4 regions of the Bradyrhizobium sp. SZCCHNRI2009 genome follow, and region 1 is predicted to be linked to each of the others. Evidence: predicted binding sites of a transcription regulator. Region 1 holds the regulator's gene; each other region holds the start of a gene.
What was found. Region 1 encodes PhoB, which activates phosphate uptake and scavenging genes when phosphate is short. Its sites were predicted from a motif close to TGTCATNNANCTGTCAT; they were not measured.
Positions count from the first base shown of each region.

Region 2: a site for PhoB is predicted at 1,590-1,606, ahead of phnC (phosphonate ABC transporter ATP-binding protein). Genes of this name have one in related genera too.
Region 3: a site for PhoB is predicted at 4,819-4,835, ahead of QX041_RS05830 (DUF47 domain-containing protein). Genes of this name have one in related genera too.
Region 4: a site for PhoB is predicted at 6,265-6,281, ahead of QX041_RS27100 (UDP-2,3-diacylglucosamine diphosphatase). Genes of this name have one in related genera too.

Region 1 covers NZ_JAUEUH010000004.1:137,346-144,765, forward strand. Annotated here, with positions in the region: gene pstC (phosphate ABC transporter permease subunit PstC) at 1-329, shown strand, start outside; gene pstA (phosphate ABC transporter permease PstA) at 333-1,214, shown strand; gene pstB (phosphate ABC transporter ATP-binding protein PstB) at 1,211-2,032, shown strand; gene phoU (phosphate signaling complex protein PhoU) at 2,063-2,779, shown strand; gene phoB (phosphate regulon transcriptional regulator PhoB) at 2,796-3,503, shown strand; gene QX041_RS15800 (trypsin-like serine protease) at 3,651-4,967, shown strand; gene QX041_RS15805 (HoxN/HupN/NixA family nickel/cobalt transporter) at 5,144-6,265, shown strand; gene QX041_RS15810 (HupU protein) at 6,281-7,297, shown strand; gene QX041_RS15815 (nickel-dependent hydrogenase large subunit) at 7,294-7,420, shown strand, end outside.
Region 2 covers NZ_JAUEUH010000004.1:501,291-508,710, forward strand. Annotated here, with positions in the region: gene QX041_RS17585 (alpha-D-ribose 1-methylphosphonate 5-triphosphate diphosphatase) at 1-886, opposite strand, end outside; gene QX041_RS17590 (DapH/DapD/GlmU-related protein) at 883-1,545, opposite strand; gene phnC (phosphonate ABC transporter ATP-binding protein) at 1,720-2,529, shown strand; gene phnD (phosphonate ABC transporter substrate-binding protein) at 2,609-3,541, shown strand; gene phnE (phosphonate ABC transporter, permease protein PhnE) at 3,637-4,521, shown strand; gene phnE (phosphonate ABC transporter, permease protein PhnE) at 4,518-5,366, shown strand; gene QX041_RS17615 (ABC transporter substrate-binding protein) at 5,526-6,533, shown strand; gene QX041_RS17620 (ABC transporter permease) at 6,586-7,401, shown strand; gene QX041_RS17625 (ABC transporter permease) at 7,406-7,420, shown strand, end outside.
Region 3 covers NZ_JAUEUH010000001.1:1,287,799-1,295,218, reverse strand. Annotated here, with positions in the region: gene QX041_RS05855 (S1C family serine protease) at 1-119, shown strand, start outside; gene QX041_RS05850 (helix-turn-helix transcriptional regulator) at 116-523, shown strand; gene QX041_RS05845 (GDSL-type esterase/lipase family protein) at 566-1,141, opposite strand; gene QX041_RS05840 (peptide chain release factor 3) at 1,351-2,970, opposite strand; gene QX041_RS05835 (anion permease) at 3,111-4,118, opposite strand; gene QX041_RS05830 (DUF47 domain-containing protein) at 4,133-4,777, opposite strand; gene QX041_RS05825 (branched-chain amino acid ABC transporter permease) at 4,921-5,889, opposite strand; gene QX041_RS05820 (branched-chain amino acid ABC transporter permease) at 5,891-6,754, opposite strand; gene QX041_RS05815 (ABC transporter substrate-binding protein) at 6,834-7,420, opposite strand, start outside.
Region 4 covers NZ_JAUEUH010000008.1:324,226-331,645, forward strand. Annotated here, with positions in the region: gene QX041_RS27080 (MFS transporter) at 1-825, opposite strand, end outside; gene QX041_RS27085 (hypothetical protein) at 901-2,496, shown strand; gene QX041_RS27090 (caspase family protein) at 2,702-4,381, shown strand; gene QX041_RS27095 (threonine/serine dehydratase) at 4,392-5,381, opposite strand; gene QX041_RS27100 (UDP-2,3-diacylglucosamine diphosphatase) at 5,429-6,241, opposite strand; gene pyk (pyruvate kinase) at 6,434-7,420, opposite strand, start outside.

The DNA of each region.
Region 1 (7,420 bases):
GCTGCACCACCTGGGAGGTCGTGCGCAGCGTCGTCATTCCCTACACCCGTGTCGGCGTGATCGGCGGCGTCATGCTGGCGCTGGGACGTGCGCTCGGCGAAACGATGGCGGTGACCTTCATCATCGGCAACTCGTTCCGGATCTCATCCTCGATCTTCGCACCGGGCACCACGATCTCGGCCGCCATCGCCTCCGAATTCCAGGAGAGCGACGGGCTGCACCAGTCGAGCCTGATCCTGCTCGGCCTGCTGCTGTTCGTGCTCACCTTCTTCGTGCTGGCGAGCGCGCGGCTGATGCTCATGCGGCTCGAAGCCAAGGCGGGAAAATAAGCCATGTCCAGCGCTGACACGCTTACACTCGATGCGCCGGTCAATCCGATCTATGCGCGCCGGCGCCGCAGAGACATCGTGATCCGCGGCCTCTGCGTTGCCGCCGCGATGTTCGGCGTCACCTGGCTGGCGCTGATCCTGTTCACGCTGTTCTATAACGGACTCGCCGGCCTCAGCCTGCAGGTTTTTGCCGCCGACACGCCACCGCCCGGCTCCAGCGAAGGCGGCCTGCGCAACGCCATCGTCGGCTCCTTGATCATGACGATCATCGGCGTCGGCATCGGCGCGCCGCTCGGCCTGTTTGCCGGCACCTATCTCGCCGAATACGGTCGCAACGACCGCCTGACCTCGGTGATCCGCTTCATCAACGACATCCTGCTGTCGGCGCCCTCGATCATCATCGGCCTGTTCATCTATGGTGCGGTCGTGGTGCCGATGGGCGGCTTCTCGGCACTCGCGGGTTCCCTTGCATTGGCGGTCATCGTGATCCCGGTGGTGCTGCGCACCACCGAGGACATGCTGCTGCTCGTGCCCAACCCGCTGCGCGAGGCGGCGTCTGCGCTCGGCCTGCCGCGCTCGCTGGTGATCCGCCGCATCGCCTATCGGGCGGCGCGCTCGGGCCTCATCACCGGCGTGCTGCTGGCGACCGCCCGCGTCGCCGGCGAGACCGCGCCTCTGCTGTTCACCGCGCTGTCGAACCAGTTCTGGAGCCTCAACCTTTCCAAGACGATGGCGAACCTGCCCGTCACCATCAACAATTTCGTCCAGAGCCCTTATGCCTACTGGAAACAACTGGCCTGGAGCGGAGCCCTTCTCATCACTCTGGCCGTGCTCGCCCTGAACATCGGTGCACGCATTCTCGGCGCCGAGAGGAACACCAAATGACCGAACTGTCCGTCTCCGTCAGTCAGCCCAATCACGCTCTTCACGGCAAGGAGCTTCCGGATGCGCCGGCCAAGGTGACCGCGCGCAACCTCAACTTCTACTACGGCGACCATCACGCGCTGAAGAACATCAACCTGTCGCTGGGCACCAACCGCGTCACCGCGTTCATCGGCCCGTCCGGCTGCGGCAAGTCCACGCTGCTGCGCATCTTCAACCGGATGTACGATCTCTATCCGGGGCAGCGGGCGACCGGGCAGCTGATGCTCGACAACACCAACATCCTCGATCCCAAGCTCGATCTGAACCTGCTGCGTGCCCGGGTCGGCATGGTATTCCAGAAGCCGACGCCGTTCCCGATGACGATCTACGAGAACATCGCCTTCGGCATCCGCCTCTATGAGAAGATCTCCAAGTCGGAGATGGACGACCGGGTCGAGAAGGCGCTGCGCGGCGGCGCGCTGTGGAACGAGGTCAAGGACAAGCTCAACGCCTCGGGCCTGTCGCTGTCCGGCGGCCAGCAGCAGCGGCTGTGCATCGCGCGTACCGTGGCGGTCCGGCCGGAGGTGATCCTGTTCGACGAGCCGTGCTCGGCGCTCGATCCGATCTCGACCGCCAAGGTCGAGGAGCTGATCCAGGAACTCGCCGAAAACTATACGATCGCCATCGTGACGCATAACATGCAGCAGGCGGCGCGCGTCTCCGACAAGACCGCCTTCATGTATCTCGGGGAGCTGATCGAGTTCGACGACACCAGCAAGATCTTCACCTCGCCGAGCGATCGGCGGACCCAGGATTATATCACCGGCCGGTTCGGCTGACGCCGACGACATTGTCTTCAGGAGATCATCATGGCCAGTGAACATACCGCCAAGGCGTTCGACAGCGATCTGCAGGACCTCACCCGTCTGGTATCGGAGATGGGCGGCCTCGCGGAGCGGCTGATCGTCGATTCCGTCGATGCGCTGGTGCGGCGCGACATCGCGCTCGGCCAGAAGGTGGTCGCCACCGACGCCGAGGTCGACAAGCTGCAACGCATCATCGAGGAGCGCGCCGTTCTTACCATCGCCCGGCGACAGCCGATGGCGGTCGACCTGCGTGAGATCGTCGGCGCGATGCGCGTGGCGACCGATCTGGAGCGTATCGGTGATCTCGCCAAGAACATCGGCAAGCGCGTCGCGGCGCTGGAGAGCGACTTCCATCCGCTGAAGCTGATCCGCGGGCTCGAGCACATGACCGATCTCGTGCAGTCGCAGGTCAAGACGGTGCTGGACGCCTATGCCGCGCACGATTTGCCGGCCGCGATGACGGTGTGGAAGGGCGATGAGGAAGTCGATGCCATCTGCACCTCGCTGTTCCGCGAGCTCCTGACCTACATGATGGAGGATCCGCGCAACATCTCGTTCTGCATCCACCTGATGTTCTGCGCCAAGAACATCGAGCGCATCGGCGATCACGCGACCAACATCGCCGAGACGGTGTTCTATATGATCGAAGGCCAGCAGATCATGGACAAGCGCCCGAAGGGCGACATGACGAGCTTCGCATCGACGATCCCCGGCAACTGAGAGAGACGGTTCAGACATGGGCGCCCGAATTCTGGTGGTGGAGGACGAGGAGGCGCTGACGACGCTGCTGCGCTACAACCTCGAGGCCGAAGGCTACGAGGTCGAGACCGTGGCGCGCGGCGACGAAGCCGACACGCGCCTGAAGGAGCGTGTTCCCGATCTCGTCGTGCTCGACTGGATGCTGCCGGGCCTGTCCGGCATCGAGCTGTGCCGCCGCCTGCGGGCGCGGACCGAGACCCGGCAGTTGCCGATCATCATGCTCACCGCACGCGGCGAGGAGAGCGAGCGCGTGCGCGGCCTCGCGACCGGCGCCGACGACTACATCGTCAAGCCGTTCTCGGTGCCGGAGCTTCTGGCGCGGGTGAAAGGCCTGTTGCGGCGGGCGAGTCCGGAGCGGCTGGCGACCGTGCTGTCCTATGGCGACATCGAGCTCGACCGCGAGAAGCGCCGCGTGGCGCGCTCTGGGCGGCCGATCGATCTCGGCCCGACCGAATACCGCCTGCTCGAGTTCTTCCTGGAGCATCCCGGCCGCGTGTTCAGCCGCGAGCAGCTGCTCGACAGTGTCTGGGGCCGCGACATCTACATCGACGAGCGCACCGTCGACGTCCATATCGGCCGCCTGCGCAAGCTGCTCAATCCCGGCCGCGAGCAGGACCCGATCCGCACCGTTCGCGGCGCCGGTTATGCGCTCGATGATCGCTTCGCCAAGAGCGAGCAGGTGTAAGGGGCGATCCGGCGTGAGGACGCAGCAGGTGTGAGGCGCGAGGCGGCCCGATTGAGGAGATCGCGGTCCGCTTTCCGCCACGCCGCCGCCGTCTTGATCGTGTCTGCTTCGTGGCCCGTCACGATGTTTCGGTCCCAGCGGACGCCCTTGATCAAGACCATCATCATATCTCTTGCCGTGCTGCTCGGCGGCGCGGCGGGCGCCACGGCCGCCGAGCTCGAAGACGCGGTCGCGGCGGCAGGCAACGGGCAGCATGCGGCGGCGATGCGACGGCTGCTGCCGCTGGCCGCCAAGGGCGATGCGCGGGCGCAGTTCGACGTCGGCTTCATGCACGCCTTCGGCTGGGGCCAACCGCGCAACCCCGCCGAGGCGCTGGCGTGGTACCGCAAGGCCGCCGATCAGGGGCTCGCCGTCGCGCAACACTATCTCGGCATCGCCTACGTCAACGGCGAAGGTGTTGCGAGCAATTACGGCGAAGCCGGCCGCTGGTTCAGCCGCGCCGCGGCGCAGGGCTTCGCCCAGTCGCAATACATGCTCGGCCTGATGCTGCTCGACGGCCGCGGTGTGAAACAGGACGTCGTGCAGGGCTATGCCTGGCTGGTGATGGCGGGCCGTAGCGGCGTGCGATCGGCCGGCCGCGACGTGCAGCGGGTCAAGTTGACCGAGCCGCAGCGCGTCCAGGCTCAGACTGCCATTGCGGCCTGGCGGCCGAAGCCGGAATCGGCGGAGGCCGGCATCGCCGCTCCGCGTCCGGAGCAACTGCTCGGGCTCGACCGTCACATCGGCGAGGTCGTCGATCCCACCTCGTGGCCGGCGTCGTCGATCGGCGTCGTCACCGTCGCGCAATACTCGACCGGCGGCTGGTGCACCGGCACGCTGGTCGCGCCGCGCGTCGTGCTCACCGCGGCGCATTGCGTGTTCAACGGCGTGGCGCAGGTCAGCCCCGGCAACGTCCGCTTCCTGGCCGGCATGAACAGGGGCACGCCGGCGGCATCGTCGGTCGCCGACAAGCTGATCGTGGCGCCCGATTTCGTCCCGACCCGGCACGACAGGTGGTCGCTCGACCGCTCGCCCGCCGATTGGGCATTGATCGTGCTGAAGGACGCGCTGCCGTCGAAGCCGGTCGCGGTCAAGGCGCTGACGCGCGAGGAATTGCAGGCTGCGACCTCGGCCGGAACCATCTCCGAGATCGGCTACGGCCAGGAGCGGCGCTATTCGCCGACCGGCCAGCGCAATTGCAGCGCCGGCATGACCAAGGACGGGATGCTGCTGACGGTGCATTGCCTCGCCAATTTCGGCTATTCGGGCTCCCCCATCATGGCCGAAGTCGGCGGACAGCCGGCCGTGGTCGGCATCTTCTCGGCGTTCCACGAGGAGACCCGGCTGATGTTCGCAGCCCCCGCGAGCCAGTTCGAGGCGGTCGTGCGGCGCGAGATCACGGCACAGAGTGCCTCGATGCGGTGAGCGAAGGAGGGGCGAGAGAAGAAGATGTCCCGCCGCTGGTCATGAACTGTGCGTGACTGGATAGCGGGTTGCCAAGCGAGAGGGCAATCCGGGAAGGGCCGCCCACGTTTTCCTGCAGCTTTTGCCTGCAGCGGGGGGCTTTACCGAACTGGCCTGGCTCTTGCTATAGTCCGAGTATGACGATTGTTCAAATTGATCATCCTCGTGCCCCTCGGCTGCTGTGGTGGCGATCGCAGCCCGGCCGCAACGTTGCGCTCGTCGGCGGGCTGGTCGCCGCCAACGCGCTCGCCTGGGCCTGGGCGTTCGCGCTCTACGCCGACCGGCCCGCCATCGTCGGCACCGCGATGCTGGCCTGGCTGCTCGGACTGCGCCATGCGGTCGATGCGGATCACATCGCGGCGATCGACAACGTCGTGCGGAAGCTGGTGCAGGACGGTAGCGCCCCGCGCGCCGCCGGCCTCTATTTTGCGCTCGGCCATTCCAGCGTCGTCGTCATCGCCACCATCGTCGTGAGCCTCATCGCCGGCGCCGACCTCCTGGATGAAGAGAGCGCGATCAGGGCGATCGGCGGCGTCATCGGCACGTCGGTCTCGGCCGGCTTCCTGCTGCTGATCGCGTTGGCGAACCTCATTCTGTTCGTGAACCTCTGGCGCCGCGCCGCACAGCCGCAGTCCGAGATGGAAACCGCCGGAAGCTCCGGACGGGGCATCCTCATCCGCCTGCTGCGCCCGGTGCTCCGCCTGGTGGGACGCGCCTGGCACATGTATCCGCTCGGTTTCCTGTTCGGTCTCGGCTTCGACACTGCGAGCGAGATCGGGCTTCTCAGCCTGTCGGCAACCGAGGCCGCGCGCGGCGCGAGCCTCGCCCATGTCTTGGTGTTTCCGGCGCTGTTCGCGGCTGCGATGGCCACCGTCGACACCGCCGACAGCATGCTGATGGCGGGCGCCTATCGCTGGGCGCTGACCGATCCCGCACGCAAGCTGCGCTATAACCTCGTGATCACCGGCGCATCCGTTGCCATCGCGCTGGTGATCGGCGGCTTCGAGGCGATCACGCTGTTGGCGCCGCGGCTTGGCCTGACCGGGGGATGGACGGGGGTCGCCACCGCGCTGGGCGACGATGTCGCCAATCTCGGGATCGTCGTGATTGGCCTGTTCGGACTGATCTGGGCGGTCGCCATGCTGCTCGGTCGCAGCCAGCGCGGTTCCGAGGCTATCCCCGGGGAAGCGCTTGCCAGTGTTCATGCGGGGGCGCTAAACCCGCCGGTGATACGAAGCGGAACGCTTAAGACGGGCTAGGAGCGGGGCCTTATGATGGTCGGCTCTGAGGGAACGATCAGGATGCTATGGCTGCAGGGTGCGAGCTGCGGCGGCTGCACGATGTCGATCCTGGAAAGCGGCGCGTCCGGCTGGTTCGACGAGCTGCGCCAATCCGGCATCGATCTGGTATGGCATCCCTCCGTCAGCGAGCAGACAGGGGACGAGGTCGTGGAGCTGTTGGAGGCGATCCGCGACGGCCGCGAGCGGCTCGATCTGCTGGTGCTCGAAGGCTCGGTGGCGCGCGGACCTGGTCTGACCGGCCGCTTCAACATGCTCGCCGGCACCAACCGCTCGATCTATCACTGGCTGCTCGATCTGGCGCCGCTGGCCGACTACGTCGTTGCCGTCGGCAGTTGCGCCGCTTATGGCGGCATTCCTGCTGCCGGCATCAACCCGACCGATGCGGTCGGATTGCAGTTCGAGGGCAGCGACGTCGGCGGCGCGCTCGGCGCGGGCTTTCGCTCGAAACGCGGGCTGCCGGTGATCAACGTCGCAGGCTGTGCGCCGCATCCGGGTTGGATGATGGAAAGCCTGCTGGCGCTCACCTCGGGCGATCTGACGGCAGACGGCCTCGACGCGGTCGGCCGTCCGACCTTCATCGCCAATCACCTGGCTCATCACGGCTGCTCGCGCAACGAGTTTTACGAGTTCAAGGCGAGCGCGGAGACGATGTCGGAGCGCGGCTGCCTGATGGAGCATCTCGGCTGCCGCGCAACGCAAGCGGTCGGCGATTGCAATCAGCGCTCGTGGAACGGCGGCGGCTCCTGCACCAAGGGCGGCTACGCCTGCATCGCCTGCACCTCGCCGGGCTTCGAGAGCGCGCAGAACTATCTGCAGACGGCCAAGCTCGCCGGCATTCCCGTGGGGCTTCCGACCGACATGCCCAAGGCCTGGTTCGTCGCGCTCGCAGCGCTGTCGAAATCGGCCACGCCGCGTCGCGTCCGAGTTAATGCGACGGCGGATCACGTCGTGGTGCCGCCGGGCCGTGCCGGCGACAAGCGCCGTCCATGACGCGGATCACGGTCGGACCGTTCAATCGTGTCGAAGGCGATCTCGAGGTCAGGCTCGATATCGAGAGCGGCCGCGTCACCAGGGCGGAGGTGACGGCGCCGCTCTATCGCGGCTTCGAGCAGA
Region 2 (7,420 bases), 360 kb from region 1:
CCGAGCAGAGGCCCTTGGCGATCATGTCGCTGGCCTTCGTCCACCCGGTATGGCTGCCGCCACGGACGACGTTGGGCGCGCCGAATACGATCGCGTCGTCCCCTTGAGCGGCCTCGCGCGCGGTCTCCTCATTGACCGGAAACTCTGCGATGGTCACTCCCTGGCTGCGAAACGCCTTGCGCATGGCCGGGCTGTTGTCGTCATGCGACAGCATGCGGACACCAGCCTTGCGTGCGATCTCGGCCAGCCGCGCGATCGAGGCCGGAACGGCGTCGGCGCGAGCGGCGATGCGCGCGACCAACCGGTCGAACTCCGCGCCGGGCAGGCCGGTGCGGTCGACCATGCGCTGGCGCTTGTGCGGCTTGTCCAGACTCGCCACCGTCGAATCCATGTGATCGTTGAAGGCGAACAGGTCAACGCGCCGGTCGGCGAGCCACCGGCCGATCTCCTCCTCATCGTCGAGATTGAAGGTCTCGTGACGCAGATGAAAGCGCGTGTCGGCTGCGAGCCGCGGGCGCAGCGCTTCGATCGATTCGAGCAGGCGCCGCGCATTGTCGGCGCTGCGCAGGCCCGGCTCCCATGACCAGGTCGTCGCGTGAAAGACCGTGGTGATGCCATTGCTGATGGCCTGGCGGTCGCTGTCGATCAGCGCAACGTCTGTCGGGAAATCGACCCCGGCGCGCGGCATCATCTGGCGCTCGAACGCATCACCATGAATGTCGACGATGCCGGGAAGCACGGTGAGCCCCTCCGCATCGAGTTCGAGACCCGACCGGCGTCCCGGTGTCCCGATGCCGGCGATCACGCCGCCGGATATGATCAAGGAGGTGTCGACGAAGTCGGTATCGACGAGGCAGCGGCCTCGCGAGATGGAGATATCGGTCATGGGGCGGCACTCTGCCGCACCGAGACGCGTGCGTCGAGGGCAGCCTCGTATTTGTCGAGAAACGCGGTGATCGCGAGCTTGCGGAAATCCGGCAGCGCCGCGCGCAGCGCCTCGTGATTCCAATCCCACCACGCCAGATCCAGCAGCCGCTGCTCGACCTCGCGCGGAAACCGGCGCTTGATCGGGCGCGCCGGATTGCCGGCGACGATGGTATAGGCCGCAACGTCCTTGGTGACGATGGCGCCGGCCGCCACGACCGCGCCGGTGCCGATGTTGCGGCCCGGCAGCACGATCGCGCCATGGCCGATCCAGACATCGTGTCCGATCTGGACATGATGCTCTCTCCGCCAGGCGAAGAACTCCGCATCGTCCGGCTCTCCTGGGAAATAGGCGCTGGCGCGATAGGTGAAATGGGCCTGCGTCGCCCGCTGCATCGGGTGGTTGCCCGGATTGATCCGGGTCATCGCCGCGATCGAGCAGAACTTCCCGATCCTCGTGTAGGTGATCTGGGAATCGTTGACCACATAGGAGTAGTCGCCCATCGTCACCTCCTGCAGGATGGTGCGGGCGCCTATCTCGCAATAGGCGCCGAGCGTCACGTCCTGGAGCTTGGCCGAAGGGTCAACGGTAGGTTCAATCGAAAGCGACTTGCCGGCCATCTCGCGTCCTGTCTCTACGCCTGTGAGGGTGTTGGATCTCCCTTATGACAGAGGCGTGACATCTGCATGACTGCGGCCAGCGTGTGGACGGATGTGGCGCCGCAGTGTCGCTGTCACATAACTGTAGAATCCAGACGTTAGCGATAGGCCAAAGCGAGGCGTCTGGAGAATTCAATGCTGGTGGTGGATGGCCTGACGTGCCGTTTTGGCATGAAAGCCGCAGTCGACAATGCATCCTTCTCTGTTGCACCGGGCAGCTTCGTCGGCGTGATCGGGCGTTCCGGCGCCGGCAAGTCGACCCTGCTGCGGTCCATCAATCGCCTGAGCCCGGTGAGCGGCGGCCGCATCCTCTTCAAGGATCTCGACGTGACGGCGCTGCGCGGCCGTGACCTGCGGCAGTGGCGCGCGCGCTCGGCGATGATCTTCCAGCAGTTCAATCTGGTCGGCCGATTGGACGTGCTGACGAACGTGCTGATGGGGCGACTGGCCGAAATCCCGTCGTGGCGCTCGCTGGCGCAGCTCTGGCCAGCGGAGGATGTCGCCATGGCGCTGTCGGCGCTCGAGCAGTTCGACATGGCCTCCCTCGCCGCGCAGCGCGCCGATCAGCTCTCGGGCGGGCAGCAGCAGCGCGTCGCGATCGCGCGCGCGATGGTGCAGAACCCCGAGATCATTCTCGCAGACGAGCCGATCGCCTCGCTCGATCCCCGTAACACCAAGATCGTGATGGACGCGTTGCTGCGCATCAACAAGCATTTCGGCATCACCGTCGTCTGCAATCTGCATTCGCTCGATCTGGCGCGCAGCTATTGCGATCGCCTGATCGGCATGGCGACCGGACGGATCGTGTTCGACGACGTGCCGTCGGCGCTGACGGCGCAGATCGCACGTGAACTCTACGATCTCGAGGCGGACGAGGTGATGGGTTCGATCCATCCGGCACCGGCGGCAACGGTGCCGGTACTCGGCGAAGCGGCCGTGGCCTGAGACGCGGATTTCTGCAAGCTCGAGCTTCCGCATGGCGCGGGGGCGAGACCTGTTACTTACTGCAACAAGAGGGCATGTTATGATCAATCGTCGCATCGTTCTGGCGGGCGTCGCTGCGCTGGCTTTCACGGCCTCGGCGTCAGCCGAGGACTGGAAGGCGAAGTATCCTGAGCTGACCTTCGCCGTGGTCCCGGCAGAGAACGCCTCGGGTGTCACCGAGCGCTGGACGCCTTTCGTGAACTATCTCTCGAAAGAGCTGGGCGTGAAGGTGACGCTGCGCATCGCCAACGATTATGCGGCCGTGATCGAAGGCCAGCGCGCCGGCAACATCCACATCGCGAGCTACGGTTCGGCCTCGTTCGCCCGCGCCCGGCTCACCGGGGTCAAGACCGATGCCTTCGCCAACGACATCAACTCCGACGGCAGCACCGGCTACTATTCGGTGTTCTTCGTCAAGGCGAGCAGCCCGTACCGGAAGGTCGAAGACCTCAAGGGCAAGAATCTCGGCCTCGTCGATCCGAACTCAACGTCGGGCAACAACGTGCCCCGCTTCGAGCTCAACAAGATGGGCGTGACCGACGCCGAGACGTATTTTGGCAAGGTTGTCTTCACCGGCAGCCACGAGAACGCGGTGCTGGCCCTGTCGCAGGGGACTGTCGACATCGCGGCCAACCAATGGACGAGCGACAACGACTCGACGCTGGCGCAGATGCTGACCAAGGGCATGCTGAAGAACGCTGACGGTTCGCCGATGAAGAAGGACGACTTCCGCATCATTCACAAGTCGGCGCCGATCATCAACGGCCCCTACGCCTACAACACCGACCTGCCGGCCGATCTGAAATCGGCGATCGCCAAGGCCTTCTTCGATGCGCCGATCAAGGACAAGGCCGCCTTCGACCGTCTCTCCGACGGCCAGAAGAAGGGCTTCCACCCTGCCACGACGAAGGACTGGGATGGCACGATCGACCTGATCAAATTCGTCGACAGCCTGCGCAAGAAGGCGTCCTGATCGACGATCCATCGATGGTGAGCCGGGTCTCGTGGGGCCCGGCTCGTCCGTTGAAGAATCCCTCGCACGTCCGAACCAAGAGCAGCACGAAGCCGATGGCTGTTGCCGTTTCGATCCTTCCGAGCCAGCAGCTTGCGGCTCTGAACGAGACCTATCGGCGGGCCGTTTCGCGCCGCCGTTTGCGTCTTGCCCTGTCCGCCATGGTATTCCTGGCGGTGCTCTTCGCCGCGGCCATCGGTGCCGAGGTCAATCCGCGGACGTTCTATACCTACTTCGGCAACTTCATCAGCTACTTCGATCGCATCTTCACGCTCGACGACGGGCAGCGGGTCTGGACCAATCTGCCCGAATGGTTCTGGGGCTTCAGGAAGTGGCTCAAGCTGTTGGCAGAGACGCTGCTGATCAGCTACGTCGGCACGATGGCCGGAATGCTCGTCGCATTCGGTCTCAACTTCTTCGCCGCCGAGAACACCTCGCCCGCGCCGTGGATCCGCTTCACGGTGCGCCGGCTCCTGGAATTCGCCCGCACCGTTCCGAGCGTCGTGTTCGCCCTGATCTTCGTCATTGCTTTCGGGCTTGGGCCGATCCCGGGCGTCCTCGCCATCGCCCTTCATTCGAGCGGTGCGCTCGGCAAGCTGTTCTCCGAGGTCGTCGAAAACGCCGACATGAAGCCGGTCGAGGGCGTGCGCGCCACCGGCGCGAGCTGGCTGTCCTGCATGCGCTTTGCCGTGCTGCCTCAGGTCATCGCCGGCTTCTCCAGCTACACGCTGCTGCGGTTCGAGATCAACGTGCGCGAGGCGTCCGTGATGGGCTTCGTCGGTGCCGGCGGCATCGGCCAGGAGCTCGTGGTCGCGATCCGCAAGTTCTACTATTCCGACGTCAGCGCCATTCTTGTCATGATCGTGGTCACCGTGTTCCTGATCGACATCGGTACCGGCTGGCTGCGCGGCCGCCTGTTCGGCTCGGAGGCCCGCACATGAGTATCTCCGGCTCACCCGACCCGAAGCAGCTCGCCGAGCGCTATCCGCAGATCTTCAATCGGCCGTTGTCCGCACGCCTTGCAACGCCGCTCGTGCTGGCGTTGGCCGTGGCGATCTTCGTCTTCGGTCTGGTCGATCTCGACTTCTCGCCGTCGCGGATGCTGTCCGGCCTCGGCCAGCTCGGCTGGATCGCGCGGATGATGCTGCCGCCGGATCCCGGCTCATCGCTTCCGATTTATCTCAAGGCGCTCGGCGAGACGCTCTCGATCGCGGTGCTCGGCACCACCTTGGCGGCCGTGTTCGCTCTTCCGGTCAGCCTGCTTGCAGCCAGGAATATCATCCCGTCGGCGATCTTCCGTTTTCCGGTGCGTCGCCTGTTCGACACCATTCGTGGCGTCGACACACTGATCTGGGCGCTGGTCTGGATCAATGTCGTCGGCCTCGGGCCGTTCGCCGGAGTGCTGGCGATTGCGGTCTCGGATTTCGGAGCGCTCGGCAAGCTGTTCTCGGAGGCGATGGAGAGCGCCGACCGGCGGCAGGTCGAGGGCGTTCGCGCTGCCGGCGGCAGCCCGCTGCATGAGATCCGCTTCGGCCTTCTGCCGCAGGTTCTTCCCGTGATTGCCGGCCAGGTGCTCTACTTCATCGAATCCAACACGCGCTCGGCGACGATCATCGGCATCGTCGGCGCGGGAGGCATCGGGCTGCAGCTGGCGGAGCAGATCCGCGTGCTGGAATGGCAGAAGGTGTCGTTCCTGATCCTGATGATCCTCGTGGCGGTGGCTGTGATCGACTGGATCTCAGGCAAGCTGCGCTTTGCGATCATCGGCCGCCGCGCCATTGCTTGAACAACGCGGCATCCGAAGGTTGCGATCGTTCGCCTACGAACGATCAGGATGCAGTGCCGGCTGTGTGTGCTGCACCGACTGTCGCAAATCCTTCATGTGCCGCCTTTAGGGGAAGCTCCGGAACTGGCTGCCATGCCAGGACATACGGAGTCCGTCTTCATGAAGCTTACTCGCCTCGTTCTCGCGCTGCTCGCGCTATGTGTTGCCGCATCATGGCAGCCGGCCAAAGCCGCGGACGTCATCTGCTACAACTGCCCGCCGGAATGGGCCGACTGGGCCTCGATGCTCAAGGCGATCAAGACCGATCTCGGCTACGACATTCCACACGACAACAAGAACTCCGGCCAGGCGCTGGCGCAGATCCTCGCCGAGAAGAGCAATCCGGTCGGCGACATCGGCTATTTCGGCGTCACCTTCGGCATGAAGGCGAAGACGCAGGACGCGCTGGAGGCCTACAAGCCCGCAAACTGGGATCAGGTCCCCGCCGGCCTGAAGGATGCGGACGGCTACTGGACCACGATCCACTCCGGCACGCTCGGTCTGTTCGTGAACAAGGACGCGCTCGGCGGCAAGCCCGTTCCGGCCTGCTGGAAGGACCTGCTCAAACCCGACTACAAGGGCATGGTGGGCTACCTCGATCCGAGCTCTGCGGCCGTCGGCTATGTCGGCGCGGTTGCCGTCAACCTCGCGCTCGGCGGTTCGCAGGCCAATTTCGAGCCAGCCCTTACGTTCTTCAAGGATCTGCGCAAGAACGATCCGATCGTGCCGAAGCAGACGTCCTATGCGCGTGTCGTCTCGGGCGAGATCCCGATCTTGTTCGACTACGACTTCAACGCCTACCGCGCGAAATATACCGAGAAGGGCAATTTCGAGTTCGTGATTCCCTGCGAAGGCTCGGTGGTCTTTCCCTATGTCGTCGGCCTTGTGAAGAACGCGCCCGACAAGGACAAGGCGAAGAAGGTGATCGACTATCTGCTCTCCGACAAGGGCCAGGCGATCTGGACCAATGCCTATCTGCGTCCGGCGCGCCCGATCGAGCTGCCGGACTCGGTGAAGAACAAGTTCCTGCCGGACAGCGACTACGCCCGCGCCAAGAGCGTGAACTGGGGCGATATGGAAGCTGCGCAGAAGGGCTTCGTCGATCGCTATCTGTCCGAAGTCCGCTGAAGGAGCACCGCGCCTCCGCCGGAGACGATCCGGCGGAGGTGCACTTGATCACATGTCGCACAAATCCTTCGTCCGGCTCTGCCTGCTGCCCCTGGCAGCCGTCACCGCGGCATTCTTCCTGTTGCCGATGGCGAGGCTGCTCGCGACCGGCGCTGAGGGACCGCACGGTCTGACCGAATATCTCGCGATCATTCTCGAACCGCGCTACCGCACGACTCTCCTCAACACGCTGGCGCTGGCGGCGGCCACCACGATCGCGACCCTGATCATCGCGACGATCGCCGGCCTGTTTCTGCAGCGTCACCGGTTTCCGGGCCGCGCGATCCTGGTTGCGATCCTGACGTTTCCGCTCGCTTTTCCGGGCGTTGTGGTCGGCTTCATGATCATCCTTCTGGCTGGCCGTCAGGGGCTGATCGGCGAGGTCTCGTCCCGGCTCACCGGCGACAAGCTCGTATTCGCCTATTCGATCTACGGGCTGTTCCTCGGCTATCTCTATTTCTCGATTCCGCGGGTGATCCTCACGATCATGGCTGCCGCGCAGAAGCTGGACCCGGGGCTGGAGGAGGCCGCGCGCTCGCTCGGTGCCGGCCCCTGGGCCGTGCTGCGCGACGTGATCCTGCCGGCCCTGACGCCGGCGCTGATCGCATCCGGCGCGATCGCGTTCGCGACGGCGATGGGCGCGTTCGGAACGGCATTCACCTTGGCCACGAACATCGACGTGTTGCCCATGCTGATCTACACGGAATTCACGCTGGCCGGAAACCTGGCCACCTCGGCGGCGCTCTCGGTCGGCCTTGGCCTGATGACCTGGCTGATGCTCGCATTGGCGCGCTCCTTCGCCGGCAGCTCGGTGGCAGCGGCAGGGTAGGCACGTGCGCGACAGGGCC
Region 3 (7,420 bases), on a different contig from region 1:
TGCGCGCGATGATGCGCGAACTCGGTCCGGACAGCGTCGGCGCCGTCGTCGAGGTCGCAGCGCTGCGTGCCGGCGAGCCGGTGCAGTTCGCCCTGACCATCGGCGAGAGGCCGGCGTGAGCGAGAAGGCGCGCGCGCCGATCAGGATCGCGATCGCGGTCGATGATGCCGAGCTGGCCGACCGGCTGGCGGCGCTGCTCGGCGATGTCACGGGCCTGACGCTGGTCGCGCCCGGCGAGAGCGCCGACGTCGCCGTCGCGCCGTTGCATGGCAGTGATGAGGCGCGCAGCGGCGACGACAGGATCGACGGCCAGGCGATCGATGATTTTCAGCTCACCGCGCGCGAGCGCGACGTCCTGGCGCTGATGGCCGAGGGCTGCTCCAACAAGGAGATCGCGCGCAGCCTCGGCATCTCCGTACATACGGCGAAGTTCCACGTCGGCTCGCTGCTCGACAAGCTCGATGCAACGGGCCGGACCGATGCGGTGGCGCATGCGGCGCGGCGCGGGATCATCGAGCTGTGAGACCGCAGGCCGGCGCGGCGCGCTTCACGACCTCGCGGCGAGCTACTTCCGCAAGCCGCTCATCACGCGGGGCAGCAGCGATGCGGCCAGCATGCGATAGCCCTCCGGGGTCAGATGCACGCCGTCGACCTGATGCGGCAGGCCACGGAACATGCCGTTCTCGACCATCACGACCTTGATGCGGCGCTGCGCGGCCTTGGCCAACATGGCGCTGATGCTGCTGGCGCGCTGGTCGCCGACCCCTTTGCGGGCGTCGTTACCGCCGGGCTGCAGCACCAGCACGCGGGTTGATCCATCGACCGCGCTGTCGAAGCGGGACAGCATCCCGGCGGTGGTATCACCGTTGATGCCGGCGTTGGCGACGCTGACCCGAACGCCCTTGCCGTGGAGCATGGCCTCGAGCTGGGCCGGAAAATCCTCGCCGCGATTGACGCCCTTGCCATAGGTGTTGCTGGCGCCCAGCGCGACCACCTCGGCGGCGTCTGCCGCTCCGGTCGCCGCGAACGCCAAGCCACACACAGCTAACAGTTCCACCATCTGGCGCCGGACAAGGCGGCCCAAAGATCCCGCTGGCATTTTCTTTTCCCCCCGCTTGGTGTGAGAGGAAGCGTAGCTCACCAATCGTCTGGCGAAAAGCGCGCGGCGCTACGGGTCTCATCACGCAGCATGCGCCAAGTCGACTGTGGAAGAGTCCTGTTTCTCTCTACGCGTCATTCCGGGGCGCCCGCAGGGCGAGCCCGGAATCCATTGAGCGACAGAATAAGAGGCAAAATGGATTCCGGGCTCATCGCTTCGCGATGCCCCGGAATGACCGGAGAGCAGCAGCGTCAGGCCTTCTTCTTCACGTCCTTGACGTTGGAGAACACGATGCCTTCGGCGCGTTCCTTGGTGTAGCCGAGATAGAACTCGTTCTTGGCCAGGAACACCGGATCGCCGTCGACGTCGTCGGCGACGCCGGAATTGTTGGCGGCGATGAACGCCTCGAGCTTCTTCTTGTCGTCGCACGAGATCCAGCGCGCCAGCGAGAACTCGGAGATCTCGAATTCGACCGGCAGCGAGTACTCGGCATCGAGCCGCGCCTTGAGCACGTCGAGCTGCAGCGGTCCCACCACGCCGACCAGCGCCGGCGCACCGTCACGCGGGCGGAACACCTGCACGACCCCCTCCTCCGACATCTGCTGCAAGGCTTCCTTCAGCTTCTTCGCTTTCATCGCATCGGTGAGGCGGACGCGGCGGACGATTTCCGGGGCAAAGCTCGGCACGCCGACGAAGGTGAGATCCTCGCCCTCGGTCAGGGTGTCGCCGATGCGCAAGCTGCCATGGTTGGGAATGCCGACGACGTCGCCGGCGAAAGCTTCGTCCGCCACCGAGCGGTCCTGGGCGAAGAAGAATTGCGGGCTCGACAGCGGCATGGTCTTGCCGGTGCGTACCAGCTTCGCCTTCATGCCGCGGTTGAGCTTGCCCGAGCACAGCCGCGCGAACGCGATGCGGTCGCGGTGGTTGGGGTCCATATTCGCCTGGATCTTGAACACGAAGGCGCTCATGCGCGGCTCGGCGGCGTCGACCTTGCGCAGGTTCGACTCCTGCGCGCGCGGCGACGGCGCGTAGCGGCCGAGGCCTTCGAGCAGATCGCCGACGCCGAAATTGCGCAGCGCGCTACCGAAATACACCGGCGTCAGGTGGCCCTCGCGAAATGCCTCGAGGTCGAACGGCTTGCAGGCCTCCTTGACCAGCTCCAGCTCGTCGGTGATCTGGCTCATGTCGAGATTGGCGTTGATCTTGCCGAGCTCGGCGATGTCGATCTGCTGCGCCGCGCCGGTCTTGGCGCCGCCGCCTTCGAGCAGGCGCACGCCGCCGTCGCGGATGTCATAGGTGCCGATGAAGTCGCGGCCGCGCCCCACGGGCCAGGTCATCGGCGTGGTGTCGAGCGCCAGCGTCTTCTCGATCTCGTCCAGGAGATCGAAGGTGTCGCGGCTCTCGCGGTCCATCTTGTTGATGAAGGTGATGATCGGGATGTCGCGGAGGCGGCAGACCTCGAACAGCTTGCGCGTGCGCGCCTCAATGCCCTTGGCGGCGTCGATCACCATGACGGCCGAGTCGACCGCGGTCAGCGTGCGATAGGTGTCTTCGGAAAAGTCCTCGTGGCCCGGCGTGTCCAGCAGGTTGAACACCAGCCCTTCGAACTCGAAGGTCATCACCGAGGTGACGACCGAGATGCCGCGCTCGCGCTCGATCTTCATCCAGTCCGAGCGGGTGTTGCGGCGCTCGCCCTTGGCCTTGACCTGACCGGCGAGGTTGATGGCGCCGCCGAACAGCAGCAGCTTCTCGGTCAGCGTCGTCTTGCCGGCGTCCGGGTGCGAGATGATGGCGAAGGTGCGCCGGCGCGCGACCTCGTCGGAGAGCGCGGAGCGGGACGGCTGTTCGGTCGTCAAACTTGTATCGGACATGAGGCGGCGGACGTCGTTTCGGGGCCAGAGAGCGGGCGATTTGATGGGAAAGGCGCGGGATCACGGCCGCCGCGCGCCCTCCATATAGGCGTTTTGCACCGCAACTCCAACCGGCGAGTTGCCCCCTCGCCCGCCCCGGATCAGTGCCGGAGCACCGACACCAGCCAGAACGTCAGCGCCGAGACGATGGCAGAGGCCGGAATCGTGAAGATCCAGGCGTAGACGATCGATCCGGCCACGTTCCAGCGCACCGCCGAGGCGCGGCGGGCGGCGCCGACGCCGACGATCGCGCCGGTGATGGTGTGGGTGGTCGACACCGGCACGCCGAGGAACGTCGCCAGGAACAGCGTGATGGCGCCGCCGGTCTCGGCGCAGAAGCCCTGCATCGGGTTGAGCTTGGTGATGCGCAGGCCCATGGTGCGGACGATGCGCCAGCCGCCCATCAGGGTGCCAAGCGCCATCGCGGCCTGGCACGACAGCACGACCCAGAACGGCACCGTGAACTGCTCGCCGAGACGGCCCTGCGAGTACAACAGCACGGCGATGATGCCCATCGTCTTCTGCGCGTCGTTGCCGCCATGGCCGAGCGAATAGAGCGAGGCCGAGGCGAATTGCAGGATGCGGAAGGCGCGGTCGACCGCGAACGGCGTCGAGCGTACCGAGGCCCAGGACACGATCGCGACCAGGATCATCGCCAGCACCAGCCCGACCAGCGGCGACAGCACGATCGCGAGCACGGTCTTGGACAGGCCGCTCCACACGGTGGCCGAGATGCCGGCCTTGGCGACCCCTGCCCCGACCAGCCCGCCGATCAGCGCATGCGAGCTCGACGACGGAATGCCGGCGGCCCAGGTGACCAGGTTCCAGACGATGGCGCCGACCAGGGCAGCGAAGATCACCTGCGCGTCGACGATGGCGGGATCGATGATGCCGGTGCCGATGGTCTGGGCGACGTGGAGGCCGAACACGCCAAACGCCACGAAATTGAAGAATGCGGCCCAGAACACCGCATATTGCGGCCGCAGCACGCGGGTCGAAACGATGGTCGCGATCGAGTTGGCGGCGTCGTGCAGGCCGTTGAGGAAATCGAAGGCGAGTGCGACGGCGATGAGGCCGACCAGGATCGGAAGGCCGAGTTGAGCGTCCACGGCGCGGCCCTACCCTAGACCTGTTCGATCATGATCGAATTGATCTCGTTGGCGACGTCGTCGAAGCGGTCGGCGACCTTCTCCAGATGGTCATAGATCTCGGCGCCGACGATGAAATCCATCGTGTTGGCGTTGCGGTGCTTGAGGAACAGCTCCTTCAGCCCGATGTCGTGGAGATCGTCGACCCGTCCCTCGAGCTTGGTCATCTCCTCGGTGATCGCGGTGATCATCGGCACGTTCTGACCGATCGCCTGCAACAGCGGCAACGCCTTTCCGATCAGGTTGGCGCAGTCGACCAGCAAGGTGCCCATCTCGCGCATGGTCGGCTCGAACTCCTTGACCTCGAACAGCACCACGGCCTTGGCGGTCTGCTGCATCTGGTCGATGGCGTCGTCCATCGAGGTGATCAGGTTCTTGATGTCGCCGCGGTCGAATGGGGTGATGAAAGTGCGGCGGACAGCGGTCAGCACTTCGCGGGTGATGTTGTCGGCCTCGTTCTCGAGCTGGCTGACGCGCTGGCAATGCCTGAGGATGTCGTCGCCGCCCTGCAGCATGTCCTGCAGCGCATGGGCGCCTTGAATCACCACCTTGTTGTGGCGGGCGAACAAATCGAAAAACCGCTCCTCCCGCGGGAGGACGGCGCGAAACCAGTGCAGCATGGGACGAGATCCATCCATTCCGAAACGGGCCAGGGCCGGCCAGTCACAGAACTGTCATACTCCGGATCGCGCACCAGCAGAAGCGGTGGCCGGATCATCCACCGCTTTCTGCCCTTTCAACGATCTCTTTTCAGATCAATGACTTAGAGGGATCGCTTGAACAGATGGGCGATTTCCCCGACGACGCCGCGGCGGAAGGTGAGCACGCAGGCGACGAAGATCACGCCCTGGATCACCGTCACCCACTGGCCGAAGCCGGACAGATATTGCTGCATGCCGACGATCACGAACGCGCCCACGACGGGGCCGAACACGGTGCCGAGCCCACCGACCAGGGTCATGAGCACGATCTGGCCGGACATCCCGACCTCGACGTCGGTCAGCGAGGCATTCTGGGCGACGAACACCTTCAGCGCACCGGCGAGGCCCGCCAGCGTCCCCGACAGGATGAAGGCGAGCAGCTTGTAATGGTCGGTCTTGTAGCCCAGCGAGATCGCGCGCTGCTCGTTCTCACGGATCGATTTCAGCACCTCGCCGAACGGCGAGTTGATGGTGCGGAAGATCAGCAGGAAGCCGGCGAGGAAGCCGACCAGCACGACGTAATAGAGCACCGTCGGCTTGGACAGGTCGAGGATGCCGAACATCCGGCCCTGCGGAATGCCCTGGATGCCGTCCTCGCCATGGGTGAACGGCGCCTGCAGATAGATGAAGTACAGGAGCTGCGACAGCGCCAGGGTGATCATCGCGAAATAGATGCCCTGGCGTCGGATCGAGATGTAGCCGGTGATCACCGACAGGACGAACGATCCGGCGACGCCCGTCAGGATGCCGAGTTCGGGCGGCAGCCCCCACACCTTCAGCGCGTGGGCACTGCAATAGCCGGCCGTTCCCAGGAACATCGCATGGCCGAACGACAGCAGGCCGCCATAGCCGATCAGGAGGTTGAAGGCGCAGGCCAGCAGCGCGAAGCACAGCGCCTGCATGACGAAGAACGGGTACAGCCCGGTCCACGGCACGATCGCCAGCAGCGCTGTCATGATGACGAACACGATCATCTCGTCGCGCATGGCGCGCGGGGTGATCGGAAGGGTTGCGTCGGTGATGGATGTCATGTCAGGCCGCCCGTCCGGTCAGACCCGTCGGCTTCACCAGGAGCACCAGGACCATCAGAACGAAGACCACGGTGTTGGAAGCCTCGGGATAGAAATATTTGGTCAGTCCCTCAATCACGCCGAGCAGGAAGCCGGTGATGATCGAGCCCATGATCGAGCCCATGCCGCCGATCACGACCACCGCGAACACCACGATGATGATGTGCTCGCCCATCAGCGGCCGCACCTGGTTGATCGGCGCCGACAACACGCCGGCCAGCGCCGCGAGCCCGACGCCGAGGCCGTAGGTCAGCGTGATCATGCGCGGCACGTTGATGCCGAACGCCCGCACCAATGTCGGATTCTCGGTGGCGGCGCGCAGGTAGGCGCCGAGCCGGGTCCGCTCGATCAGGAACCAGGTCGCCAGACAGACGACCAGGGAGAATATGACGACCCAGCCGCGATAGACCGGCAGATACATGAAGCCGAGGTTCATGCCGCCGCGGAGCTGATCCGGGATCGCATAAGGCAGGCCGGACGAGCCGAAGAAGTTCTGGAACACCCCCTGGATGATCAGCGCCAATCCGAACGTCAGAAGCAGTCCGTAGAGATGGTCGAGCCCGGCAATCCATTGCAGCATGGTGCGCTCGAGGACCATGCCGAAGATGCCGACGATGATCGGCGCCAGGAGCAGCGCCCACCAATAATTGATGCCGCCGAGGTTCAGCAGGAAATAGGCGCAGAACGCGCCCATCATGTAGAGCGCGCCATGGGCGAAATTGATGATGTTGAGCATGCCGAAGATGACGGCAAGCCCGAGACTGAGCAGCGCGTAGAACGAGCCGTTGATCAGTCCGACCAGGAGCTGTGCGTAGAGGGCCTGCATCGTCTTGTTTCTGTTTTCTCTCGGCGTTTCCCAGAAGATGGCGGCCCCGGCGACGTTCAGCCGCCGGAGCCACAGCGGTTCATTTCTTCAACAAGGCGCACGCGCTCTTGTCGAGCGGCGTGAAGGCCTGGTCGCCCGGTACCGAGCCGACCAGCTTGTAGAGATCCCACGGGCCCTTGGACTCCGAGGGCTTCTTGACCTCGAACAGATAGGCGGTGTGGATGGTGCGGCCGTTCGGCTGGATCTCGCCCTTGCCGAACAGCGCATCGTCGGTCGGGATCGACTTCATCCTGTCGACGATCTTGACGCCGTCATGCGGGTTCTCGCCGAGCGCCTCCAGCGCCTTGAAGTAATGCATCAAGCCGGCATAGACGCCCGCCTGCACCATGGTCGGCGGCGCGCCGTTCTTCATGCGCTTGGCGAAGCGCTCGGAGAAGGCGCGGGTCTGGTCGTTCATGTCCCAGTAGAAGGTCTCGGTGAAGTTGAGGCCCTGCGCGATGTCGAGCCCGATCGACTTGACGTCGGTCAGGAACAGCAACAGCGCGGCAAGCTTCTGGCCGCCCTTATTGATGCCGAACTCGGCCGCCTGCTTGATCGTATTGGTGGTATCGCCGCCGGCATTGGCGAGGCCGATGACCTTGGCGTTCGACGACTGCGCCTGCAGCA
Region 4 (7,420 bases), on a different contig from region 1:
GGGCGCCAGCGTGAACCGGGGCGACAGGGCGAACACGACGATCTCGGCCAGCACGCCCATGGTCCAGAGCCAAGCGATGGTCAGCCCGCTGAAGCCCTGCGCCTTCCACTCGATGGCGGAGAACGTGTAGTAGGCCGCATGGCTTGCCTGGATCAGCGCCGAAGCGGCGATGATGCAGAGGAAGCTCGGATTGCCCAGCAGACTGCGCCCGTCCCGGGCCAGGCCGGCGCCATGCGGCAGCGGCGGCAGCGCCTGCAGCAGCAGGCTGCTTGCCGCACCGCACAGCGCGACCGAGACGATGATCCAGATCAGCTCGGACGACGGCGCGAAGTCGACCAGCCCGCCGCACAGCAGCGTTCCGGCGATGAATGCGGCCGATCCCCACAGCCGCAGGCGACCGTAGTTCAGGCCATAGCTCATCACGCCACGGAGCGCATAAGCGTCCGTCAGCGGGACAACGGGTGTCCAGAGACAGCAGGTTGCCACGTAGACCAGGAATACCAGCCAGGGTTCGCGCTGGAAGGCAAGAGCCACAAAGCCCGATGCCGTTGCGAAGGTGGTCAGCCGCATCGCGGCGCGCAGGGCCTGCCGGCGCTCGGCAACCGCGGTGATCAGCGGCAGGACGGTGAAGCGGGTTACGGCGGGAACCGCAACGATGACCCCAATCCATGCGGCATCCAGGCCGATCGCCCGTAGCCATACGGGAAAGAACGGCAGATGCGTGCCCGAGAGCACGAACACAGCGCCATAGAACAGCCCCAACCTGTCCGCGAATCGGCGCGACAATACCGGCGATGTGGTGGAGATTTGTCGGGACAGTGGCATCAATTCAATTGCGATTCGATCAATATCATGGTGATCGTTATGCCAACGCGCAGCAATGTGCGCGATAGGTTTGCCATGGTCGATGAAGTCTTCGCCCTCTCGCCGATATCCGCCCGTGCGGCTCAGCCGAACGAGGCCGATTACGAGGCGATCCGCGACGCCTTCATGGAGACGTCCCGAGGCCGCTGGTTCCTTGGCGAATACGCCAAGCGCAACCGCAATGCCGACACCAGCATGGTGCTCGACGCGGTGGCCCGCATCGAGCATGCGCTGGCCTCACAGCGTCAGCAGCAGCAGGAGTTCGAGCAGGCCGACAGCAAGGCACTGCCCGAAGCGCTGGCCGCGATCCGCGCCACGGTCGAAGACGCCGCACTCGCCGCCGCCACTGCGGTCGACAGCATGGCCCTCGAGCAGAACCTGGCGCCGGTGCGCAAGGGCATCCGAATCATCAAGGAAATTTCCTGGCGCTGGCGCGAGATCGGTGCGGACTCGCGGATCTGCGACCTGATCGATTCACAGGTCACGTCGATCGAGGCCGCCTGCGACCAGCTTGCGTGCGCCGACCCCAAGGTCGCGCTGCTTGCGGCCTTCGAGATCATCAAGACGCGGCTGAAGGAGTTCGACGCGGAGAAAGCAAGCATTCCGCCCGCGGCTGACGAGATCGAACCGGCGACCGAAGCTGCGGCCCCGCCGACACCCGATGTCGCATCGGGTCCGACTGCGGCGGCGACGGTCTCGGCTGAGCCACAGGTGGCTCCGGAGCCGCAGCCCGTGCCGGAACAGATGGAGGCGGCCCAAGCCGGGCTTGAGATGACCATTCCGCTCGTTGCCGCAGTGGCCGCGATCGAATCGGTCGAGACATCCTCCGGCGCTGATGCTGTGATCATGGCGGCTGCAGCGGTTGAGGCCAGGATGGTCGACACCGCCGCTTCGGCGGTGGTGCAGCCCCCGGAAGCTGCGACCGAGCCGTCGGTGGACGAAGCCCTGCTCGAGATCGAGCAGCACGCCGCGGCGGCCCTGGATGACGCCGTCGCCGCAGAAGCCCACGACGAAGCCATCCTGGAATTGGTCGCGGCGGAGATGGGTGCCCCCGATCCGATCGACGATGAGGAGTTCAGCCGGGCCAGGACGCTCGGCTTCGACATTGAGGAGCCGACCTCGGTCGACGACGACATCGTCGCGAGCTTCAGCGAGACAGCGCCGTCGGAGCCGGATCTCGTGCTGACCACGGCAGAAGCCCCGGTTGCCAGCGCGGCGCCGGCTCCCGCTGCGCCCACGATGTCGGCTCCGCCGATGCCGGCCCCGCCCGCGGCGGCCCCGCGCATGGCCTCGCCTGCAGCCCCGGCGCCGGTCCCCAGCGTGCCCGTATCGCCACCGCTTCCGGAGGCGATCACCATCGAGACCCTGGCCGCCGTGGCGGCTGCGGTCGCAGCTCAATCTCCCGCAGCGGCCCCGAAGGCTGACGTTGCGCCGATCCAGCAGGTCCGCCCGACCGCCGCCGCGGCTCACAGCACCAGCGCGTCCGCGATGCCCAAGCCTGCCTACGAGCCGTCGCTGGGATCGACGCTGCTGTCGAACGGCCTTCTGCAGCGGCCGCAGGCACCCGCCAACGACTCGTTGGCGCCGATCCGTCGCATGACCCAGCCTGAGAAGATCGCATTCTTCTCGTAGGGCGAGTGCATCTCGGCCGCCTCCTGTTGAACCTCGATCGCTGAGCACCGAAAGGTGCCGCGTTGATGGGTGACGCGGATCACGTACGCTGCTGCGTGATCTGCGTAGCCTGATCCTCAAGCCATTCGCTTTGCGCATGCTCGAGGAGAACGCCGTGTCCGTTCCGAAATTTCGCGCTGTAACATCCGCCTGGAAATCCCTGCTCATGTCCGCGCTGCTGGGCCTGATGGCCTGGGTCGGCCCGGACTCGGCGTTCGCCGCCGGCAGTGAGCTCGACAACCTTCACACACCACCGCGCGCGCTGGCAGCTCCCTCACCGGCCAAGGAGAGCAACACGCCCGCCGCGATCCCTCAAGGAGCCGAGCCACGCGTCGCGCTCGTGATCGGCAATGCGAGCTATCAGAACGCGCCGCCGCTGGAGAACCCGGACAACGACGCCCATGCTGTTGCCAAGCTGTTGAACTCGGCCGGCTTCGAGGTGATCACGGCGACCGACCTGACGCAGAACGAGATGCTCAAGGTCGTCGAGGATTTCTCGAGCCGGGTGGCAGCACACGGCCCGAACACCGTGGCAATGGTCTACTACGCCGGCCACGGGGTTCAGCTCGCGGGCGAGAACTATCTGATCCCGATCGATGCCCGTATCTCAGCGCCCTCCGACCTGACGACGGGGACCATCCGTCTGGTGGACCTGATGGCAACGCTCGACGCCATCCCGAGCCGCATGCGGATCGTCGTGCTGGACGCCTGCCGCAACAATCCATTCCCTGCCATCAACGATGCCGGACGCGGACTTGCCATCGTCGACGCGCCGAACGGCTCCATCCTCGGATACTCGACCTCGCCCGGCGCCGAGGCGCTCGACGGGCGTGGCGAGCACAGCCCGTACGCGCAGGCGTTCCTGAACCTGGCGCGGCAGCCGAACCTGCCGATCGAGCAATTGTTCAAGCGCATTCGCCTACAGGTGAACCAGAGCACCGACGGACGACAGACGCCATGGGAAAGCTCCTCGTTGACCAGTGATTTCACCTTCTTCGGGGATACGCTGGTCGCGGCGGCGCGCCCTGCCGAGAATACGCCGGTGATCCAGATGGCGGCCAACCTGCCGAGCCGTTCCGTGCGGCAGGCCTATGACTACGTGCTGTCGGAGAACCGTCCGCAATATTATCGCGAGTTCATCGAGCTGTATCCGCGCGATCCGCTCGCCGACCGCATCCGCGCACTGCTCGCCGGCCTCGTGCAGGCCGCGGCGTGGCACCAGGCCGTGCTGGCGAATTCGCCGGCCGCCTATCAGAGCTTCCGTGAATCCTATGCCGACAGCCCATATGCGCCGGTCGCACTGCGGCTGCAGGGACAGCCTCGGCCCATCCCCGTGCTGCAACCGAGCCGTCTCATGATGCCACCGCAACTGGCACCGATCGCGCGACCGTTCAATCCCGGTCCGCAGATCCAGAGCCATCCAGCCCCGCAACCGACGCTGCCGGCCGCCACCGTGCCGCACGGACCGCTGCCGCCAACGGTGGTCACGAAAGGCAATGCCATCAACAACGCGGGTCCCAACAAGGTCGTCGATCCCGGGCCTATCGCTCAGACCAAGTTGCGCGACAGGATCGTGCCGCCGACAAATCCGCCCGTGGCTACGAAAATCCAGCGCGATCCACTGAAGCGCAGTCCTGGGCGGCCATTCGACGCCCGCGAAGTGCGGCGTCCCTTCCCCGGCAATTCCGGACCGTTCAAGCCGAACATCAACGCGTCGCATCCGTCGATGGCGCGTGGCCAAGGCGGGATGCAGGGCGGCCCGGCGCGGAGCACGCCGCACGTCGCGCAGTCCGGACTGCGGATGGGCGGCGGGGGATTTGCAAAAGGCGGCCTCAGCTTTCACTGAGGCTTGATCGTCAGGCGATCAGCCTGGCGTAGAGCTCAGCATCGACATTGCCGCCGGACAAAACGATCACCACCGTCTTGCCCGCCACATCCAGCCGGCCGGCCAGCAATGCTGCAAGCCCGACCGAACCGCCGGGCTCGACCACGAGCTTCAGCTCCCGGAAGGCAAAGCCGACCGCGCGCCCCACCTCCTCATCCGAAGCCTCGACCGCGGCCGACAGCAGTTGGCTGTTGATGGCGAAGGTGATCTCGCCTGGAATCGCCGCCATCAGCGCGTCACAGATGGTCCGGCCCTTTGCGTCGTGCGCCTCGCGGTGGCCGGCCCGTAGCGAGCGCGCATGGTCGTCAAAACCCTTTGGCTCGGCCACGACCATCCGGGTGTTGGGAAAGCGCGCCTTGACCGCGGTCGAGACGCCGGCAAGCAGTCCACCGCCCGAAGCCGGGACGATCACCAGATCCGGCGACAGGCCGAGCGCCGCGAGATCTTCGGCGATTTCACGACCGACGGTGCCCTGCCCTGCGATGACGTAGGGATCGTCATAGGGCGGCACCACCGTCGAGCCGCGCTTTGCTGCGATGTCGCGCGCGATCGCTTCGCGGTCCTCGCGATCGCGATCATAGAGCACGACGTCGGCACCGAACGCCTTGGTGCGCTCGCGCTTGGCCGCTGGCGCATCCGAGGGCATCACGATCGTGGCGTCCATGCCCAGCAATGTGGCGGCATGGGCGACGCCCTGCGCATGATTGCCGGAGGAGAATGCGACGACGCCGTTGCCGCGCGCTGCTTGCGGGATCGACGCCAGTTTGTTGTAGGCGCCGCGGAACTTGAACGAGCCGGTCCGCTGCAGCACCTCCGGCTTCACGAAGACGTTCGCTTTGAACCGCTCGTTGAGCACGGGGGCTGGCAGCAGCGGAGTCCGCACGGCCACGGGCGCGAGGACGCGTGCCGCCGCCTCGATGTCGGCGGCGGTCACGGGCAGGATCGGGGAATGAGCTGTCATACCCCTATTTTACCGCGCCCGATTGCCGAGAGGCAAGGGAACCGGTGTCAGGCGGCGCGGGCGGCCAGCTGCGGAACCGGCGCGGGTTGCCGCTGCGGATCGGTCCAGGTCAGGATCTCGAAACGGCCGTCCTCGTGCTCGACCAGCGCCGTGCAGCTCTCGACCCAGTCGCCGCAATTCATGTAGCGAATGCCGTCCTGGTCGCGGATGACGGCGCAATGGATGTGGCCGCAGATCACGCCATCAGCGCCATGCCGCCGCGCCTCCGAGGCCAGCGCCGTCTCGAACGCGCCGATGTAGTTGACGGCGTTCTTGACCTTCTGCTTGGCCCATTGCGACAGCGACCAATAGGGAACGCCGAACATGCGACGGAAGAAGTTGACCAGACGGTTCATCTGGATGGCGAAGTCATAGGCCTTGTCGCCGAGATGGGCGAGCCAGCGCGCATTCTGCACGACCAGATCGAAGATGTCGCCGTGGATCACCAGATAGCGTTTGCCGTCGGTGCCGGTGTGCAAGATGTTCTCGACGACGTCGATGCCGCCGAAATGCGTGCCGTAATAGCCGCGCAGGAACTCGTCGTGATTGCCGGGGACATAGACGATCTTGGCGCCCTTGCGGGCCTTGCGCAGCATCTTCTGCACCAGGTCGTTATGCGACTGCGGCCAATGCCAGCTCGATTTGAGCGCCCAGCCGTCGATGATGTCGCCGACCAGATAGATCGTGTCGGCATCATGGTGACGCAGGAAATCGACGAGGAGATTGGCCTGCGAGCCGCGGGCTCCGAGATGAACGTCCGAGATGAACAACGTCCGAAAGCGCCGAGCCGGGCTTTCTTCACCAGCAGTCTCAAGTCCCATGCGCGCCCACCTAACAGTCCCTGATGACACCGCGATGACGAAACGCCGCACCGGCAGAACCCATCCTGCCGGACCGCGACCGGACACCGCTCGTTTGACGACTCGCGATGTCCCTCGTCACTGCCCCGCGATACCAGCGGGGTGCGACAATCAGGCGACAGGCGGGCAGCGCGAACAGGGAAAATCAGCCTCCTATCTCGGCACGGTGACGACGCGCAGATTGTTGGTGGTGCCGGTCTGCGCGAACGGGATGCCGGCGACGACGACGAGCAGGTCGCCGGCTTCCGCAAACTCCTCCTGCACGGCGAAGAAGGTCGCGCGCTCGACCATCTCCTCGTAGCTCTGCACGTCCTGCGACAGCACGCTGTGCGCGCCCCACAACAGGCACATCCGCCGCGAGGTGTCCTCGTTCGGCGTGATCGCCAGGATCGGCAGGCTCGGCCGCTTGCGCGCAACGCGGGAGGCCGAGGTACCGCTCGACGTATAGGCCACGATCGCCTTGGCGTGGATCGCCGAGGCGAGATCGGCCGCTGCGGTCGCCACCGCATGCGGCGGCGTCTGCTCCTCGCCCGGCTGCGTCGCCTCGACGATCGAGCGGTACATCTTGTGGCCTTCGGTGGCCTTGATGATGCTGTCCATCATCGCCACCGCCTCGCGCGGATATTGCCCGCTGGCGGATTCCGCCGACAGCATCACCGCGTCCGCACCGTCATAGATCGCGGTTGCGACGTCGGAGACCTCGGCGCGCGTCGGCGTCGGCGTCGCGACCATCGAATCCAGCATCTGCGTCGCGACGATCACCGGCTTCACCGCGAGCCGGCAGGCGCGCACCAGCTCCTTCTGCTTGCCCGGCACGTCCTCGTTGGGAATCTCGACGCCGAGATCGCCGCGCGCAACCATGATCGCATCGGAGAGCTGGATGATGTCGTCGATCCGCTCCAGCGCCGCCGGTTTCTCGATCTTGGACATGATGCCGGCGCGGCCATTGATCAGGCCCCTCGCCTCCAGCACGTCGGACGGCTTCTGCACGAACGACAGCGCCACCCAGTCGACGCCGAGGTCGAGCCCAAAGGCAAGATCAGAACGGTCCTTGGCCGTCAGCGGCGATAGCTCCAGAATTGTGCCGGGCAGATTGACGCCCTTGTGATTGGAGATCGCGCCGCTGACGATCACCTTGGC